One region of the Streptococcus fermentans genome, then DNA from elsewhere that is predicted to be linked to it. Evidence: predicted binding sites of a transcription regulator. Region 1 holds the regulator's gene; the other holds the start of a gene.
The links. The regulator NrdR, encoded in region 1, represses ribonucleotide reductase genes. The targets are predictions, from matches to a motif close to ACACNATATATNGTGT.
Positions count from the first base shown of each region.

Region 1 (9,645 bases):
CAATGGGAGCAACGGAACAAAAAGCATCAATACTATTGATGAGGAGACTATTGATAGTGCGCTGTTTTTCATAGTTTATCTCTGCATCAAGACTATGTTGTAGCTGACTAGAATAACGATTGAAAAAGAAAGTTTGCCCATGGTAGTGGCGGATTTGTTGGCTCCCACTGATGAAGCTTGTCAAAGTTGCTAGATAGTTTTGATTGATTTTTGAACGAGCCTCGGAGAGGGTATCTAAGCGTTTGGTACCGATGGAACTACAAAGGACTGGGAGAGAGTAAAAAAGGATAAAGATGAGTCCCAGATAGAAGTTGGTCCACAAGGCATAAGAGACCGAAACGCTTGTAAATCCAATGGAAGAAATAATAATCACTGTAGGCTCAATATAGCTTGTTTCCAGTTGCTTGACATCATTTTCCAAATCAGACAGAAGGTCTTGCTCAGCAATCGCATAACTGTTTAAAAACTGATGAAAGATGGCACTTTTAAGTCCAAATTTGAAATCGGTTATGAGACGGGCGTAGTAGTATCTTTTACCAGCTAATCCGATAAGAAGGATGAGATTGCCTAAAATTCCCAATAGTAGAACTTTCCAGAGTAATTCGAGGTCCTGATTGGTAAAACTAGCCACTATATTCTGAACGAGGGCAGGTGTGATAATAGCTTCAAGCCAGGTGATGATAATTGATAAAAAATAGAGAATGAGGTGTTTCTTTGTTACAAATCTTCTAAGCATAAAGTGGGAACCTCCTAGTGAAAAGCAACTTTATAAAGGCATTATACTCTTTTTTGTAAAATAATTCACATGAAATGGGGTTTTAGGCTTAGAAAATGTGACTATTTAGACGAATAGGGAATCTGCGCTAAAAGTTTTTAAAATCAGAAAAACGCATATTATCAGGTATTGAAAAACCTTGATAATATGCGTTTTATCATAGAAAGATCTATTTCATTTTCTGCTAAAATTAAGTTATTGTCCAGCCGTCGATTGATTATTGAAGATTAACTTTATTCTTCAAGATATAGTAGGTTCCGAGATAGAAGGCTGCGCTGAGGATGAGGTCTTTAAAGATTTCAGCGGACATCATCATGCTATAATTCAAGCTTGGACTAAACATGTCGACAAATCCAAGGACAATGTGGATAACAATATAAGCTAAGACAGCGAGGGCTGTACGGTATTCATTAAAGAGCTGTCCAATTGAAATAGACAAGTAGATGCAAAGGATGCCTGCTACAGTGCTTATGAAAAATGAAATCAAGGTTAACCAGAAATTCTCGATATAATGTACGAATAAGTAATCAAAAAAGTAGGAATCAACCATATTTGGGTCAATGGTTGCAAAGATAATGTAGATACTTAGGAAAAAAACTGCTGAACTGATTATAGACCAAATGAAGGCTCCCAAGAGTTTGGCTAAGATAATCTGGTGTTCAGATAAAGGTAAGGTTAGAGTGAGATAGCCTTGGCGATCGTAGACACTACCCTTGAAGCGACGGATGATTAAAATCAAGGTTGAAATACTCAAGGTAATAAGTAGTCCACCAAAAACCAGACCTAGAAACACTAACATAATCATTTGTTGATCGGGAGTATCGATGGATTTTAGGGAACTAGCTTGAGCCCCGATAAGGGCAGAAAGAGCCAACACAGCACCATAGAGGGCTAAATACCATTTGTTAACATTTTTAAATTCATAACGAACTAAATTCCAAAACATAATAATCTCCTTTACCTAGGCTTTGAATTCGTGGCGGAAGAGCTGGTCGATAGACTCTCCAGACTCGTAGCGAATATCATCAACATTTCCTTGACGGACGACTTTTCCATCCTTGAGGAAGATAATCTCATCCAAGATTGGTTCAATATCTGAAATCAAGTGGGTTGAAATCAAGACAGTCGAAGTTGGAGAGTAGTTGTTGATGATGGTGTTCAAGATATAGTCACGCGCCGCGGGGTCGACACCACCGATTGGTTCATCAAGAACGTATAGACGAGCATCACGACTCATGACAAGAATCAACTGAACCTTTTCTTTGTTTCCTTTTGAGAGTTTCTTGAAACGGCTATTTTCATCAATGCCAAGGTCACGAAGGAGACCTTGAGCACGTTCCAGATTGAAATCTTGGTAGAAGGTCTTGAAATAAGTGAGAGCTTCCTTGACCTTCATCTGCTCGTTGAGGTAGGTCGTATCAGGGAGATAAGAAACAATCGCTTTAGTTGCTGGGCTTGGTTCCATGCCGTTGATAAGGATACGCCCTTCCTCTGGCTGTAGCAAGCCGTTGATTAGTTTAATCAAGGTTGTCTTTCCAGAACCGTTTGGGCCAAGGAGACCAACGATTTGTCCAGCTGGATTTTCAAGGGAAACATTTTTAAGAGCAGGACTTGCTCCATAGGATTTTGACACATTTTCAAATGCTAACAAGGTCATAGTTTAAACTCCTTCAATATAATCTCTCAAAACAGTCGGTAGTTCTTCTTTTTCATAGCCGAATTCTACCATGCCTGTTACAAACTGTTGCAGCTGTTCTTCTGACAGTTGCTTACGGGATTGGAGGATCAAGTCCAAATCCTCTGTGACAAAGCGTCCAGATGTTCGCTTGGTATAGACAAAGCCTTCTCTCTCCAAGTCCGATAGGGCGCGCTGGATGGTGTTGGGATTGACACCTGCCTCGCTAGCCAATTCTCTAACGGTTGGAAGCTGTTGATTGGGCTCGAGTTTATGGGAAATAATCTGCAATTTGATTTTCTCCATAATCTGCAAATAAATGGGTTTATTGTTATCAAATGTCCAAGACATCACGATCTCCTTTCTATTTACCTTTGTGTTAATTCAATAATACAACAAAACAAAAAACTTGTCAAGCCAAAAGGAGAATTATTTTGGGAATCTCTTAAAAAATGGTATAATGAAAAGAAAACGACAAGGAGGGAAAGGCATGCGTTGTCCAAAATGTGGCGCTACAAAATCAAGTGTGATCGATAGTCGCCAGGCTGAAGAAGGAAATACAATCAGAAGAAGACGTGAGTGTGAAGAGTGTCAGCATCGTTTTACAACCTATGAACGTGTTGAAGAGAGAACACTAGTTGTGGTCAAAAAAGATGGTACACGGGAACAATTTTCAAGAGATAAAATCTTTAACGGGATTATTCGTTCAGCCCAGAAACGTCCAGTGTCCAGTGATGAAATTGGCATGGTGGTCAATCGCATCGAACAAAAACTCCGTAGTCGCAATGAAAATGAAATTCAGAGTGAGGTTATTGGCTCTTTGGTTATGGAAGAGTTGGCAGAGTTAGATGAGATTACTTATGTACGTTTTGCCAGTGTTTACCGTAGCTTTAAGGATGTGAGTGAGCTTGAAAGCCTACTCCAGCAGATCACACAATCCTCTAAAAAGAAAAAGGAAAAATAAATGAAGCCAAATGACCGTTTTTCTTTTGTAAAGAATAATCGGGTGTCGCAAGATACCTCATCAATGGTGCAGTGCTACCTCCCGATTATCGGTCAGGAGGCGCTGAGCCTCTATCTTTATGCTGTGACTTTTTGGGACGGTGGTCAAAAGGAGCATCTCTTTGCAGCCATGCTCAACCATCTGAATTTTGGGATGGATACCCTTTTAAAGGCTTTTAAAACTCTAACAGCCATGAAATTGGTGACCCTCTATCAGCAGGGGGAGGCCTATAACTTGTTACTCCATTCTCCCTTATCAACTCAAGAATTTTTACAACATACAGTTTATCGGACCTTGTTAGAAAAAATGATTGGGGATAGTGCGGTTGCAGCCATGAGACAGGAAGGTGTTGAAGGGAAACCGATCTCGGTGTCCTTGAGTCAAATCTTTCCTCAGTTATCTGAGTCTGTGAGTCAAGAAACCTCTAGCAGTCAGCCAGCAGCAGATGATTTTGATTTGGAGCATTTCCGTCAGCTTATGGCTCGCGATGGTCTTCGTTTTCAAGATGAGACTTCGGATGTTTTGGCCTTGTTTGCAATAGCAGACGAGCAGAAGTGGACCTGGTTTGAGACCTATCAAGTAGCCAAAGCGACAGCAGTGTCGCAAGTGATTTCTGTCAAACGCATCCGTGAAAAGATAGCGCAAAAGCCTGTGACTTCGGACTTTAGTCCCAAGGAAGCAACTATTATTCGAGAGGCTAAGAGAAAGACAGCCTTGCAGTTCCTTGCTGAAATCAAGCAGACTCGCAAGGGAAGTATTACTCAGACTGAACGGGACCTGCTCCAGCAGATGGCAGCCTTGGGCTTGTTGGATGAAGTGATCAATGTTATCTTGCTCCTAACCTTTAATAAGGTTGATTCAGCCAATATCAATGAAAAATACGCCATGAAGGTGGCTAATGACTACGCCTATCAAAATATCCGTAGTGCAGAGGAAGCTGTCCTCCGTATTCGTGAACGTGGCCAAAAAGCAAAAACGCAAAAGCAGAATCAGACTGCCCCAGCAAAAACCAATGTGCCTAAATGGAGCAACCCTGAATATAAGAATGAAACCAGCGAAGAAACTCGCTTAGAACTAGAACGTAAGAAAAAAGAAATGTTAGCTCGATTAGAAAAAGGAGGGGACTAGATGGAAAGTGTCGGAGACGTACTCAAGCGTCAACCAAGCCGATTTCAGTATCAGGATTTAGTCCAGCAAATTGTAAAAGACCCTGATGTTGCGGCCTTTATCCAGAAAGAATCTCTCAGTCAGGAGGAGTTGAACCGTAGTATTTCCAAGTTTAACCAATACATCACTGAGAGAGATAAGTTCCTCCGAGGAGATACAGACTATATCGCGCGTGGTTACAAGCCTATCCTAGTCATGAACCATGGCTATGCAGATGTCTCTTATGAAGAGACTCCGGAGCTCATCGCGGCAGAAAAAGAAGCGGCGATTAAAAACCGTCTCAAGCTAATCAATCTTCCAGCTAGTCTTAAAAAAGCTAGCCTAGCTCAAGTAGATTTAGATGATTTGGGGCGCTTGTCCGTTTTTGAAAAGCTCCTAGCTTTTGTGGAACAATATCCAACTATCCGAAAAGGTCTTTATTTATATGGGGATTTTGGAGTTGGTAAGAGTTTTATGGCAGCAGCCCTGGCTCATGATTTATCTGAAAAACGTGGAGTATCTACAACTCTGCTCCACTATCCGAGCTTTGTCATTGATGTCAAAAATGCTATTGGGGATGGCTCTGTCAAAACCTTGGTAGATGAAATCAAGCTGGCAGAAGTTCTGATTTTGGATGATATCGGTGCTGAGCAATCAACACCGTGGGTCCGTGATGAAATCTTGCAAGTGATTCTTCAGTATCGCATGCAGGAAGACTTACCAACTTTCTTTACTTCCAACTTCAATTTTGAAGATTTGGAAAAACATTTTGCAAAAGGCAAGAACGGAAATGACGAAACTTGGGAAGCTAGACGCGTCATGGAACGTATCCGTTACCTTGCTGAAGAAACACAACTAAAAGGAGAAAACCGTCGATGACAGAAACAATCAAATTAATGAAGGCTCATACTTCAGTGCGTAGATTTAAGGAGCAAGAGATTCCCCAAGAAGATTTAAATACCATTTTGTCTGCAGGACAAATGGCTTCTTCTTGGAAAAATTTCCAATCGTATTCTGTGATTGTAGTTAGAAGTCAAGAAAAGAAGGATGCCTTATTTGAGTTAGTTCCTCAAGAAGCGATTCGCCAGTCTGCTGCCTTTCTGCTCTTTGTCGGTGACCTAAACCGTGCAGAAAAAGGGGCTCGTCTCCATACGGATGTATTCCAACCTCAAGGGGTGGAAGGACTCCTCATCACTTCAGTAGATGCTGCGCTTGCTGGGCAAAATACCTTGCTTGCGGCAGAAAGCCTAGGCTACGGAGGAGTGATCACCGGTTTGGTGCGTTACAAGTCTGTTGAATTAGCAGAATTGTTCAAGCTTCCTGACTATACCTATCCAGTCTTTGGGATTGCACTAGGTGTGCCAAATCAAAAGCATGATGTAAAACCAAGATTGCCACTTGAGAATGTTGCCTTTGAGGAAGAATACCAAGAGCAGTCAGCTGAGGCAATCGAAGCTTATGACCGAGTACAGACTGAATATGCAGGTGCGCGTGCGACTACAACTTGGAGTCAACGTTTGGCAGAGCAATTCGGCAATCCAGAACCAAGCTCGACTCGTGAAAATCTTGAGCAGAAGAAGTTATTGTAGAAAGTGAGAAAACATGGTCTTACCAACTGTTGCCATTGTGGGACGTCCCAATGTTGGGAAATCAACCCTATTTAACCGTATCGCGGGAGAGCGCATCTCAATCGTAGAAGATGTTGAAGGTGTAACGCGAGATCGTATCTATGCCACGGGTGAGTGGCTTAACCGTTCTTTTAGTATGATTGATACTGGAGGGATCGATGATGTCGATGCGCCTTTCATGGAACAAATCAAGCACCAGGCAGAAATTGCCATGGAAGAAGCAGATGTTATCGTCTTTGTCGTGTCTGGTAAAGAAGGAATTACAGATGCGGACGAATACGTTGCCCGTAAACTTTATAAAACTCATAAACCAGTTATCCTAGCCGTTAACAAGGTTGACAACCCTGAGATGCGAAATGATATCTATGATTTCTATGCTCTAGGTTTGGGTGAACCACTACCGATTTCATCTGTTCATGGTATTGGAACAGGGGATGTACTGGATGCTATTGTGGAAAATCTCCCACATGAAGTTGAAGAAGAAAATCCAGATGTTATTAAATTCAGCTTGATTGGACGTCCAAATGTTGGAAAATCTAGCTTGATCAATGCCATTTTGGGAGAAGATCGCGTCATTGCCAGCCCTGTCGCTGGTACTACTCGTGATGCCATTGACACTCATTTTACAGATGCTGACGGTCAAGAGTTTACCATGATTGATACTGCTGGTATGCGTAAATCTGGTAAAGTCTATGAAAACACTGAGAAATACTCGGTTATGCGTGCTATGCGTGCTATTGACCGTTCAGATGTAGTCTTGATGGTCCTCAATGCTGAGGAAGGCATCCGTGAGTACGACAAGCGTATCGCAGGTTTTGCCCACGAAGCTGGTAAAGGGATGATTATCGTGGTCAATAAGTGGGATACACTTGAAAAAGACAACCACACTATGAAAAACTGGGAAGAAGATATCCGTGAGCAGTTTCAATACCTGCCTTATGCACCGATTATCTTTGTTTCCGCTTTGACCAAGCAACGTCTCCACAAGTTGCCTGAGATGATTAAGCAAATCAGTGAGAGTCAAAATACCCGTATTCCATCAGCTGTCTTGAATGATGTGATTATGGATGCTATCGCCATCAACCCAACACCGACCGACAAAGGGAAACGCCTCAAGATTTTCTATGCGACCCAAGTGGCAACCAAACCACCAACCTTTGTCATCTTTGTCAACGAAGAAGAACTCATGCACTTCTCTTACCTACGTTTCTTGGAAAATCAAATTCGCAAGGCCTTTGTCTTTGAAGGAACACCGATTCACCTAATCGCGAGAAAACGGAAGTAGTGATTATAAAAAACGATAGAACATCAAGACTTGTTCTACCGATAATCTACCCCATCAAATCATTTGTAAAAGATGTGAACAAGATTTGGTTTGTAGTATATTATTGAAATAGAAAAAGGATGGAATGATTTTCCATCCTTTTTTATAGCGGAATAAATCAATATTCCTAGGGGGACAATATTTATACTCAATGAAAATCAAAGAGCACACTAGGAAGCGAGCCGCAGGCTGTACTTGAGTACGGCAAGACGAAGCTGACGTGGTTTGAAGAGATTTTCGAAGAGTATTAATCTTTCTTACCTTTTAGTAAGAAGGTAGCCGATAAGGCTAGGCTGAGACTTGCCATAAAGAGGAGAGGGCTAGCTTGTTCACCTGTGGCTGGGAGTTGTTTGTCATTCGTAGAGACCTGATCATTGGCTTCATTACTTTCAACCAATGGTTTTGTGGTTTCTAGGTTTCTTTCTTCCGTATGAGCTGGGACAGGTTTAACAGTTGAGCCTTCTGTCTTGTAAACAATAGCGTAGGTGCTCACGTCAAAAGTAATAAACTCAATCATACCGTCTCGAATGGTGAATTCTTGTGGTTTTAATTCATTCGTTGAAGTTAATTGATAGAGTTCTTGAACATCACCTGAAATTGGTAGTCGAACGAGTATAGCACCTTTTGGTTGAACTGGCTGTCCATCTTTATCCTTGAGTTGAAGAGTGTAAGCATCGTATTTCTTGCCCAAGAGTTCTTTGTTTTCAACTTTTTGACTATCGAGGTAGCTTGCGCATCCTAGTTCAGTTGTTCCACTAATAACTTGAACTCTTGTAGTCTTGTCTTTCAATACTTTGAGTTTAAACTCAGGAACTGTGTTACTTGGCGCGGCTTGACCACTACCTGTTCTAATAGGTTTGGTATATTCAGGTCTTTCCACAGTAGGCGCTTTCTGGTCCCCAACTGTTCCGACAGGACCAGTGTATTCAGGTCTTTCCACAGTAGGTGCCTCCTGATCCCCAGCAGTTCCGATAGGACCAGTGTATTCAGGTCTTTCCACGGTAGGTGCTTCTTGCTCCCCAGCAGTTCCGATAGAACCGGTGTATTCAGGAATTTCCACAGTAGGTGCCTCTTGCTCCCCAGCAGTTCCGATAGGACCGGTGTATTCAGGAATTTCCACAGTAGGTGCCTCTTGCTCCCCAGCAGTACCAATAGGATCTGTGTACTCAGGTATGGTTACTACTGGAGCAGGCTCATCTCCTTTACTTGTTTGGATTTTTTCTTCCACTGGACTGGTTTCATCCTTAGGAAATACTGTTACAACAGAGCTGCTGATTGTTTTTCCTTGGATAGCATAAGCTTCTATCGGATTGCCAGCTTTACGATCTGTAGTTTCAGGAATGTCTAGTTGGACCTTGTTATCCTTAATGGTTAGAACAGTTTGTTCACCTGATGTGACAAGATGGTCATCATCGACTTTTCTGAGTAGAAGAGGATCCTTGATACCAGGGAAGGTGACAGCGACTCCATCCCAATTGCCAGTTGGTAGGGTTAAGGTAACAGTCTTATCTTTGGACTTAATAGGATCAAGGCTTGGACTATCGAGAGACACAGACGGAGCTTTTAAGATATCAAAGGAATCGAGAGAAATTTTCTTTCGTCCTTGGGGAGAATTCGGATCTACTTTCAAAGTTAGGACGTGATCACCATCAGCTAGATTTGTGAATTCGCCAATCAAAGCTCCTTTTTCAGTCGCTCCTGGAGTGTAGAAGTCAAGGGCTGGCATCTCTTTTCCATCCAGTGTGACAAGTGCCTTGCCTAGTGATGCCGTTTTTAATCCATAGATTCGGATACCTGTTCCAGAGAATGGGATAGTTGCAGTGGCTTCAGAAGCGAGACTAGCATCAGCGTTGATGTCAGCGTATTTTTCTGTAGAAGCATAGAGTTCTGCATCACTCCAATCCTTAAACATGGAACCATACTGGATACGAGGGTCACGGTCGTCAATCTTCTCAACAGTTGCTCCTTGGCCTGGGAAGACTTTGAAGTAGTCGAGAGAAATTTTTGCACGCTCGGTTGTACGTCCTTTGTGCTCGCGCTTAACAGTGATGGTCATGAGGTGAGAACCTGAAGAAAGATTTGTGTAACGTCCTA
Region 1 covers NZ_JBFNFG010000010.1:19,966-29,610, reverse strand. Annotated here, with positions in the region: gene gggC (streptosactin export ABC transporter GggC) at 1-736, opposite strand, end outside; gene AB2B50_RS08605 (hypothetical protein) at 993-1,721, opposite strand; gene AB2B50_RS08600 (ABC transporter ATP-binding protein) at 1,737-2,432, opposite strand; gene AB2B50_RS08595 (GntR family transcriptional regulator) at 2,436-2,801, opposite strand; gene nrdR (transcriptional regulator NrdR) at 2,941-3,414, shown strand; gene AB2B50_RS08585 (DnaD domain protein) at 3,415-4,581, shown strand; gene dnaI (primosomal protein DnaI) at 4,582-5,478, shown strand; gene AB2B50_RS08575 (NADPH-dependent oxidoreductase) at 5,475-6,188, shown strand; gene der (ribosome biogenesis GTPase Der) at 6,202-7,512, shown strand; gene AB2B50_RS08565 (SIALI-17 repeat-containing surface protein) at 7,799-9,645, opposite strand, start outside.

Region 2 (9,645 bases), on a different contig from region 1:
AAATATGGCTGGTTTAGCAGAATTTTATGATGAAAATCTAAAAGTAATTCTCTATAAAAACCACCTCATCACCTACTATAAAGGAACGCAAGCTTTAGACCTAAGAGATGTTGAGCAACTTTATCTAGTTGAAACGAGAATTAACCGTTCCCTAATCACAAATAAAGTCTATCAGTTCTGCTATATTCGTAAGAATGCTAAGAAGAAACAAGACATGACCTTGAAAAGAACTAAAACAGTTCAAGAACAACTGGAAGAACTTTGGGATATAATTTCAGATAAATTCCCAGAAATTCATATAGGAGTTTAATAGCAAAGCATCGAATTTTCGATGCTTTTTATGTTTATATCAATTAGCTATTATCGTTATAATTTTGATAGATTTTAGAGATAATTTCTTAATGGATTGTGCGGTGTTTTCATTATAAAACTTGTATGTAATCTATATCTTTATTTCTTTCACCAAGGAAATTATTGATTGCAAAAAAACTAGCCATGGAATTAGTAGTAGCTACTAAATTCTATGACTAGTTGTAGAGTTTAAGGTTTTGACTTGATAATTTTAGTTTGTTTAGACAGTGATTGGAGTGTTTGGTCACTTAATTTTGAATCAGTGATAATGGTGTCGATATCTGAGATATTGTAAAATGTGAAGAAATCAAATTTATCAAATTTGCTATGGTCAGCTAGGAGATATTTTTTATTGGCGTTTTCTAGTGCTAATTTCTGTGCTTCACCTTCGTCTTCACTAAAGGTAGCGATAGCATGATCCTTGATACCATTACAACTAACGAAGGCTTTTGAAAATTGCAAACTAGCGATATCTTGAAGGGTTAAAGTACCTACAAATGCTCCAGTAATTGAACGATAATTACCACCGATTAGAATGAGATCAGTTAGCTTACGCTCGTTTAGAATGAGAAATACAGGCAAACTATTGGTAACAACACGAATGTTATCGATAGGAAGTTCACGCGCAAAGAATTCTAATGTGGTACCTGGACCAATGAAAATAGTTTCTCTTTCTTCAACTAAGTGACCTGCAAAGCGAGCAATTTCTTGTTTTTCTGCTGTTTGTAGCCCTTGTTTTTCAACGTTAGAACGCTCATTATTTAATAAGGAACCTGTTCGAAGTTTTTCAGCTCCTCCATGAACTCGAACCAGCAAATCCTTATCCGCTAACTCTTGTAAATATCGTCTAGCTGTCATATCGGAAATATCAAGGCGATTCATAATCTCTTTAACAGTGATAGTTCCTTTTGTATTAACAATTTCTAAAATAGTATCTAATTTTTCTTGCTTCAGCATTGAACCACCCCCAAATCTAATATTATTTTATCATATTTTAAACAGCTAAGCAACTTAAAGAAAACAAAAATAAACAAAAAAAAACATCTAGTTTGTAAATAAACTTAGATGTTTTTTAGGTTAGGTATTAATTTAGTCCATAGTTATAGTCATCATCCTGCATAGCTTCAACTTCGCCAAGTAGATAACCATTACCAACTTGAGAGAAGAAGTCGTGGTTTGATGTACCGGTTGAAATCCCGTTCATAACGATCGGGTTGACATCGTCCGCTGAGTCAGGGAAGAGAGGATCTTGCCCCAAGTTCATAAGAGCCTTATTTGCATTGTAGCGAAGGAAGGTTTTAACCTCTTCAGTCCATCCGACTTCGTCATAGAGGCTCTCTGTGTAGCCTTCTTCATTCTCATAAAGAGTATAGAGAAGGTCGTACATCCATTCTTTGAGTTTTTCTTGCTCATCTTCTGGCAATTCATTGAAACCAAGTTGGAATTTGTAGCCGATGTAGGTTCCATGAACTGACTCATCACGAATGATCAACTTGATAATTTCTGCTACGTTGGCCAACTTGTTGTTTCCAAGATAGTAGAGTGGTGTAAAGAAACCAGAGTAGAAAAGGAAGGTTTCAAGGAAAACACTAGCTACTTTCTTTTCAAGAGGAGTTCCGTTTAGGTATATTTCATTGATAATCTCAGCTTTTTTCTGAAGATATGGATTAGTGTTGGTCCATTCGAAAATTTCTTCAATTTCAGACTTGGTATTCAAGGTAGAAAAGATAGAAGAGTAAGATTTGGCATGGACAGATTCCATAAATTGGATATTGTTAAAAACAGCTTCCTCGTGAGGCGTACGAATATCAGCACGAAGGGCTTGAACACCAGTTTCTGATTGCATGGTATCAAGAAGGGTCAAACCTCCAAAAACTTTACCAACAAGGTCTTTTTCCTTGTTAGAAAGCTTTCTCCAGTCGTCTAGGTCATTTGACAAAGGGATACGCGTATCAAGCCAGAACTGCTCAGTCAGCTTTTCCCAGGTTGATTTGTCAATGACATCTTCGATGGCATTCCAGTTAATGGCTTTGTAGTAAGTTTTCATTTGAAATCTCTTTCTGTGTGTAGTAATGCGATAACATAATCATTCTTATTTTATCATAATTCTATGCTATAATCGAACAAAAAGTCGGTAGCCCGACTTTTATGTTCTTACATGATTCTATCAGCAAAATACGTTTCGTTTAATGGATTAAGTAAATGTAATTTTTTTGAGAGTTGAATTAAATCACACAGCTCTCGCATTGGTTAGCACCGACTTCTCCACCATCATCTGTAAAGGTACGGACGTAGTAGATAGACTTGATACCTTTGTTGAAGGCATAGTTACGAAGGATAGACAAGTCACGTGTCGTTTGTTTGTTTTCTTTCTTCCATTCGTAAAGGCCTGTTGGGATATCACTACGCATGAAGAGTGTGAGTGAAAGTCCTTGGTCCACGTGCTCAGTCGCAGCAGCATAAACGTCAATGACTTTACGCATATCCATGTCATAAGCAGAAGTGTAGTAAGGAATTGTTTCTGTTGACAAACCAGCAGCAGGATAGTAGATCTTACCAATTTTCTTCTCTTGACGTTCTTCGATACGTTGCGTAATTGGGTGAATAGAAGCAGAAACATCGTTGATGTAGCTGATAGAACCATTTGGTGCTACAGCAAGGCGGTTTTGGTGGTAAAGTCCATCTGCTTTAACTTTATCACGGAGTTCAGACCAGTCAGCAGCAGTAGGAATAAAGATATCTTTGAAGAGTTCTTTAACACGGTCTGATTTTGGAACAAACTCACCACTTGTGTACTTATCAAAGTAGCTTCCGTTTGCGTAGTCTGATTTTTCAAAGTTGTGGAAGGTAACACCACGTTCACGTGCGATATTGTTTGACTCAACCAAGGTCCAGTAGTTCATAAGCATAAAGTAGATGCTTGTGAATTCAACAGACTCAGGTGATCCGTATTCGATCAATTGTTGAGCAAGATAGCTGTGAAGTCCCATAGCTCCAAGACCGAAGGTATGAGCTTGACTATTTCCGTGGTCGATAGTAGGAACAGCGACGATGTGTGAACTATCTGTAACGAAGGTCAAGGCACGTACCATTGCACGGATAGAGCGACCAAAGTCAGGTGAAGTCATCATGTTGACCACGTTAGTTGAACCAAGGTTACATGAAACATCTGTCCCCATTTTTAGGAATTCTTGAGCATCGTTGATAAGACTTGGTTCTTGGACTTGAAGAATCTCTGAACACAAGTTACTCATGATGATCTTACCATCGACTGGATTTGCACGGTTAGCAGTATCGATGTTGACTACATAAGGATAGCCAGATTCTTGTTGCAATTTAGAAATCTCAGTTTCCAAATCACGCGCCTTGATTTTTGTCTTACGAATGTTTGGATTTGCAACCAATTCATCGTATTTTTCAGTGATGTCGATATAGTTGAAAGGTACGCCATACTCTTTTTCTACAGAATATGGGCTAAATAGGTACATTTCTTCATTTTTACGTGCTAATTCGTAGAATTTATCTGGTACAACAACACCAAGTGAAAGGGTCTTGACACGCACTTTTTCATCAGCATTTTCCTTCTTGGTTGAAAGGAAGGCGATGATATCTGGGTGAAAGACATTGAGGTAAACAACCCCAGCACCTTGACGTTGCCCCAATTGGTTTGAGTAAGAGAAGCTGTCTTCGAAAAGCTTCATAACTGGTACGACACCAGAAGCAGCACCCTCATATCCTTTGATAGGAGCTCCAGCTTCACGAAGATTGCTGAGGGAAATTCCCACACCACCACCGATACGTGAAAGTTGAAGAGCAGAGTTGATAGAACGTCCGATAGAATTCATATCATCTGTTACCTGGATCAAGAAGCAAGATACCAACTCACCACGACGAGCACGACCTGCATTCAAGAAAGAAGGAGTAGCAGGTTGATAACGTTGGTGAATGATTTCATTAGCAATATCAATAGCAATCGCTTCATCACCATCCGCGAAGTAAAGGGCATTAAAGAAGACACGGTCTTCCATGCTCTCAAGATAGTACTCCCCGTCATTAGTTTTCAAAGCATACTGATTATAGAATTTATAGGCAGCCATGAAAGACTTAAATTGGAAGTTCTGATCCTTGATAAATTGGTGTAGTTCTTCCAAAAATTCTGGACGGTATTTCTTGATAAATGCTGTCTCAATGTAGTTATGCTCAATGAGGAAATTAATTTTATCCGTTATTGAGTCAAAAACCATTGTGTTAGGTACAACATTTTCTTTAAAGAAGGCTTCTAAAGCTTCCTTGTCTTTGTGAAGCATGATTTGTCCATTCACAGGACGGTTAATTTCATTATTAAGACGGAAGTAAGTCACATCTTCAAGTTGTTTTAATCCCATAAAAAATCCTTTATCTAATTACAAAAGAAAGGCTTCTAAGGTAGACATAGAAGCTTTTGTCCTGATTCTTAAGCAAGTTGTTTGAGTTTACCTGGTTGGAAACCAGAGAAAACTTCTGTTGGTGTCTGAATAATAGGAGCAGCACTAAAGCCAAGCTCTTTTACTTGATCAATGTATTCAGGTTGTTCATCAAGATTGATTTCTTTATATTCAACATTATTACTGTCTAAGAAACGTTTCGTCATTTTACATTGGACACAGTTGTTTTTAGAATATACGGTTACCATTTCTGTAACTCCTCTTTAAAAATTTATTACTTTCTTAGTATATCAGAAAAAAAAACTTTGTCAACTTTCTAAAACTAAATCTTGTGTACTTATTTTACTGATTTTACTAACAAACACAATATATAGTGTAGTATTGAGAAACAACGACAGAAAAATCAATGATTTCATTATAGACAACTTAACAAAAACTACATACTGTGTTTTGCTAAATTTAATAGAAGATTTTCAGCAAGTTATCTGAAAGGAAATTGAAGAAAGTCCATAAAATACTTGAAAAATATCAATGAAGGTGATATAATACTAAATTGTAAGGGTTATCAGATATGTAACTCAACAAGAAAACTATTAAAGGAGAGTCAAACTATGGCTTCTAAAGATTTCCACGTAGTGGCAGAAACAGGTATTCACGCACGTCCAGCAACATTGTTGGTACAAACTGCTAGCAAATTTGCTTCAGATATCACTCTTGAGTACAAAGGTAAATCAGTTAACCTTAAATCTATCATGGGTGTAATGAGCCTTGGTGTTGGTCAAGGTGCTGACGTTACAATCACTGCTGAAGGTGCAGACGCTGATGACGCTATCGCTGCAATCTCAGAAACAATGGAAAAAGAAGGATTGGCATAAGGAAATGACAGAAATGCTTAAAGGAATCGCAGCATCTGACGGTGTTGCAGTTGCAAAAGCATATCTACTCGTTCAACCGGATTTATCATTCGAGACTGTTACAGTCGAAGATACAAATGCAGAAGAGGCTCGTTTGGATGTTGCTCTTGAAGCTTCTCAAAACGAGCTTTCTCTTATCCGCGAGAAGGCTGTAGGTACGCTTGGTGAAGAAGCGGCACAAGTATTTGACGCCCACTTGATGGTTCTTGCTGACCCTGAATTGATCGGTCAAATCAAAGAAACTATCCGTGCTAAGAAAGTGAATGCAGAAGCAGGTCTGAAAGAAGTTACAGACATGTTTATCACAATCTTTGAAGGCATGGAAGACAACCCATACATGCAAGAACGTGCAGCGGATATCCGTGACGTAACAAAACGTGTATTGGCTAACCTCCTTGGTAAAAAATTGCCAAACCCAGCTTCTATCAATGAAGAAGTAATCGTGATTGCTCACGACTTGACTCCATCTGATACAGCTCAATTGGACAAAAACTTTGTTAAAGCTTTTGTAACAAACATTGGTGGTCGTACAAGTCACTCAGCTATCATGGCTCGTACACTTGAAATCGCTGCAGTTTTGGGTACAAACAATATCACTGAAATCGTTAAAGATGGTGACCTACTTGCCGTTAATGGTATTACAGGTGAAGTGATTATCAACCCTACTGAAGAACAAGCGGCTGAATTTAAAGCAGCTGGTGAAGCTTACGCTCAACAAAAAGCTGAGTGGGCACTCTTGAAGGATGCTCAAACTGTTACTGCTGATGGCAAACACTTCGAATTGGCAGCAAACATTGGTACTCCAAAAGATGTTGAAGGTGTTAATGACAACGGTGCAGAAGCTGTAGGTCTTTACCGTACAGAGTTCTTGTACATGGATTCTCAAGACTTCCCAACTGAAGACGAGCAGTACGAAGCATACAAGGCTGTTCTTGAAGGAATGAACGGTAAACCAGTTGTTGTCCGTACAATGGATATCGGTGGTGACAAGGAACTTCCTTACTTCGATATGCCACATGAAATGAACCCATTCCTTGGATTCCGTGCTCTTCGTATCTCTATCTCTGAAACAGGAGATGCAATGTTCCGCACTCAAATCCGTGCTCTTCTTCGTGCTTCTGTACACGGTCAATTGCGTATCATGTTCCCGATGGTTGCGCTTTTGAAAGAATTCCGTGCAGCTAAAGCAGTCTTCGATGAAGAAAAAGCTAACCTTCTTGCTGAAGGTGTTGCAGTTGCGGATGACATCCAAGTTGGTATCATGATCGAAATTCCTGCAGCAGCTATGCTTGCAGACCAATTTGCAAAAGAAGTTGACTTCTTCTCAATTGGTACAAACGACTTGATCCAATACACAATGGCGGCAGACCGTATGAACGAACAAGTTTCATACCTTTACCAACCATACAACCCATCAATCCTTCGTTTGATCAATAACGTTATCAAAGCAGCTCACGCTGAAGGTAAATGGGCTGGTATGTGTGGTGAAATGGCTGGTGACCAAACAGCTGTTCCACTTCTTGTCGGAATGGGCTTGGATGAGTTCTCTATGTCAGCAACATCTGTACTTCGTACACGTAGCTTGATGAAGAAACTCGACACTGCTAAAATGCAAGAATACGCTAACCGTGCTCTTACTGAATGTTCAACAATGGAAGAAGTGCTTGAACTTTCTAAAGAATACGTTAACTTCGATTAATCAATTACAAATCCTTGTAGCTTCTAGCTATGAGGATTTTTTCTTCTATTTTGAAGAAAACTCCTTCTGTAAAATTTATCAAAAATATGGTAAAATAGACAAGGGAAAATACAAGGAGGCTACAATGCAAAATAGACCAATCATTATCGGAGTAACAGGGGGATCTGGAGGAGGAAAGACAAGCGTATCTAAAGCAATCTTGTCACATTTTCCAAATGAAAAAATCTCTATGATTGAGCATGATTCCTACTATAAAGATCAATCTCATCTAACCTTTGAAGAGCGTATTAAGACCAACTATGACCATCCTTTTGCTTTTGATACTGATTTGATGATTGAGCAAATCAAAGAGTTGTTGGCAGGTCGTCCAGTTGATATTCCTACCTATGATTATGCTGCCCATACCAGAAGTTCTAAAACTTATCGTCAAGAACCTCAGGATGTCTTTATCGTAGAAGGAATCTTGGTTTTGGAGGACAAACGCCTTCGTGATTTGATGGATATCAAGATTTTCGTAGATACAGATGATGATGTTCGTATCATTCGCCGTATTAAACGTGATATGGAAGAGCGTGGTCGTAGCCTGGATAGCGTTATTGACCAGTATCTTGGTGTGGTAAAACCCATGTATCATCAATTTATTGAGCCAACAAAGCGTTATGCAGATATCGTTATTCCAGAAGGAGTAACCAATACTGTAGCTATTGATTTGCTAACAACAAAGATTGAAAAGATTTTAGAAGAAGCACGTCTAGCCCAATAATAAGTAGATAAAAGGTTATGGGAAAGTAGTTATTTTTCCAAGATTGAAGCCTTTTCCAATACCAGTGAGTCTTTACAATCATGCTTTTAGATAGAAAAAATCTTCTTTCAAAGGATTTTCTAAGTCTTTAAGATCCACTAAATGCTGGAGCAGAGTTTCAGTGCAAATAAAAATCGAGGCCGGGATTTTCCCGACCTCTTATTTTTTGATTTTTTCAAGTCTCGGAACAATAACTAGGGTCAGTATTGCTGAGATTATGAGTTCTGCAATAGAATTTGTTGAGATAACAGTAGCTAATAGTTTTTGGATATTTCCGTCAAAAACATTTCCAAAGAGGAAGAAGATTCCGCCTAGTACAAATACAGTATTTGTGAGGGAACCGAGTGCTCCAGCGAAGATAAGCCCCGCCTTGTTTCTGAGGAGTTTGTAGACAAAGTATGGAGTTAAACCGATAAGGACGCGTGGTACAATCGCAATAACTAGGGAGTAGATGTTACCGTTTGGTACAAAAGGAGAGAAGAGGTAGCTGGTTGGGAGAATTGTGATCGTATTGACTGTCAAGCTAATCATCCCCATCAAGAAACCTAAGATTGCACCAATTCGTGGCCCGTAGATGATACTAGCAATGATGACTGGAATATGGACAATGGTCGGTTTAATTGGAAATGGCAAGACATTAAAGACAATAGAACTCAGCAGATGAATGACGATCATGCTGGCAAAAAAGATAGCAATGGGAGCAATATTAGAGCGTTTGTTCATGAAGTTTTTCCTTTATCTGTTGTAAAATAGTATCAAAATCAGCAAGAGCACCACGTCCTACATCGCCACAGGCCAGTAGGGACTCTTTTGGAGCAATAATTGTATAACCATAATTTTCCAAAGTATTTAGGTTTGTTTGAGTTGCTGGATGGTCATACATTTTGGTATTCATAGCAGGTGCTACTAGTTTTGGAACATAGTTTGGCAAGGCAAGAGCTGTAGCAGTTACCATATTATCAGCCAAACCGTGCGCGACTTTCGCAATCGTATTAGCGGTCGCAGGGGCAAGGATAAACAAGTCTGTTTCTTTTCCTAGCTCGATATGATTGACTTTATCAGGATAAGGTTCCTGCATAAGATCGAGATGTACGGTATTTTGAGATAAGACTTGAAGGGTTAAAGGTTGGATAAAGGCAGTCGCAGCCTGGGTCATAAGTACAGTAACAGAATGTCCCTGTTTCTTCAAGTTACTAACCAAATCAGCAGCCTTGTAAGAGGCGATAGAGCCTGTCACAGCGAGTGTAATACGAGCCATAACTTTCCTTTCTAACAGTCAAATCCTTGAATTCTTTCGACTAATAAGTCGGCGATTTCTTGTTTGCTAGCAGCAATCTGATAATCTTTTTCCTCTACTAGATAAGCCAGGTGTTGATCAACATTAATCTGAGTGAGGTCATTAGCTACAATCAAGTCAGCTTGATTCTTTTCAAGACTTTCTCTAGCGATTTGAAT
Region 2 covers NZ_JBFNFG010000002.1:147,261-156,905, forward strand. Annotated here, with positions in the region: gene AB2B50_RS03075 (hypothetical protein) at 1-310, shown strand, start outside; gene AB2B50_RS03080 (DeoR/GlpR family DNA-binding transcription regulator) at 541-1,308, opposite strand; gene nrdF (class 1b ribonucleoside-diphosphate reductase subunit beta) at 1,436-2,398, opposite strand; gene nrdE (class 1b ribonucleoside-diphosphate reductase subunit alpha) at 2,577-4,736, opposite strand; gene nrdH (glutaredoxin-like protein NrdH) at 4,805-5,023, opposite strand; gene AB2B50_RS03100 (phosphocarrier protein HPr) at 5,387-5,650, shown strand; gene ptsP (phosphoenolpyruvate--protein phosphotransferase) at 5,655-7,388, shown strand; gene udk (uridine kinase) at 7,513-8,151, shown strand; gene AB2B50_RS03115 (ECF transporter S component) at 8,350-8,913, opposite strand; gene coaC (phosphopantothenoylcysteine decarboxylase) at 8,897-9,448, opposite strand; gene AB2B50_RS03125 (phosphopantothenate--cysteine ligase) at 9,460-9,645, opposite strand, start outside.
Region 2: the regulator NrdR is predicted to act here: its motif matches at 5,137-5,152, upstream of nrdH (glutaredoxin-like protein NrdH).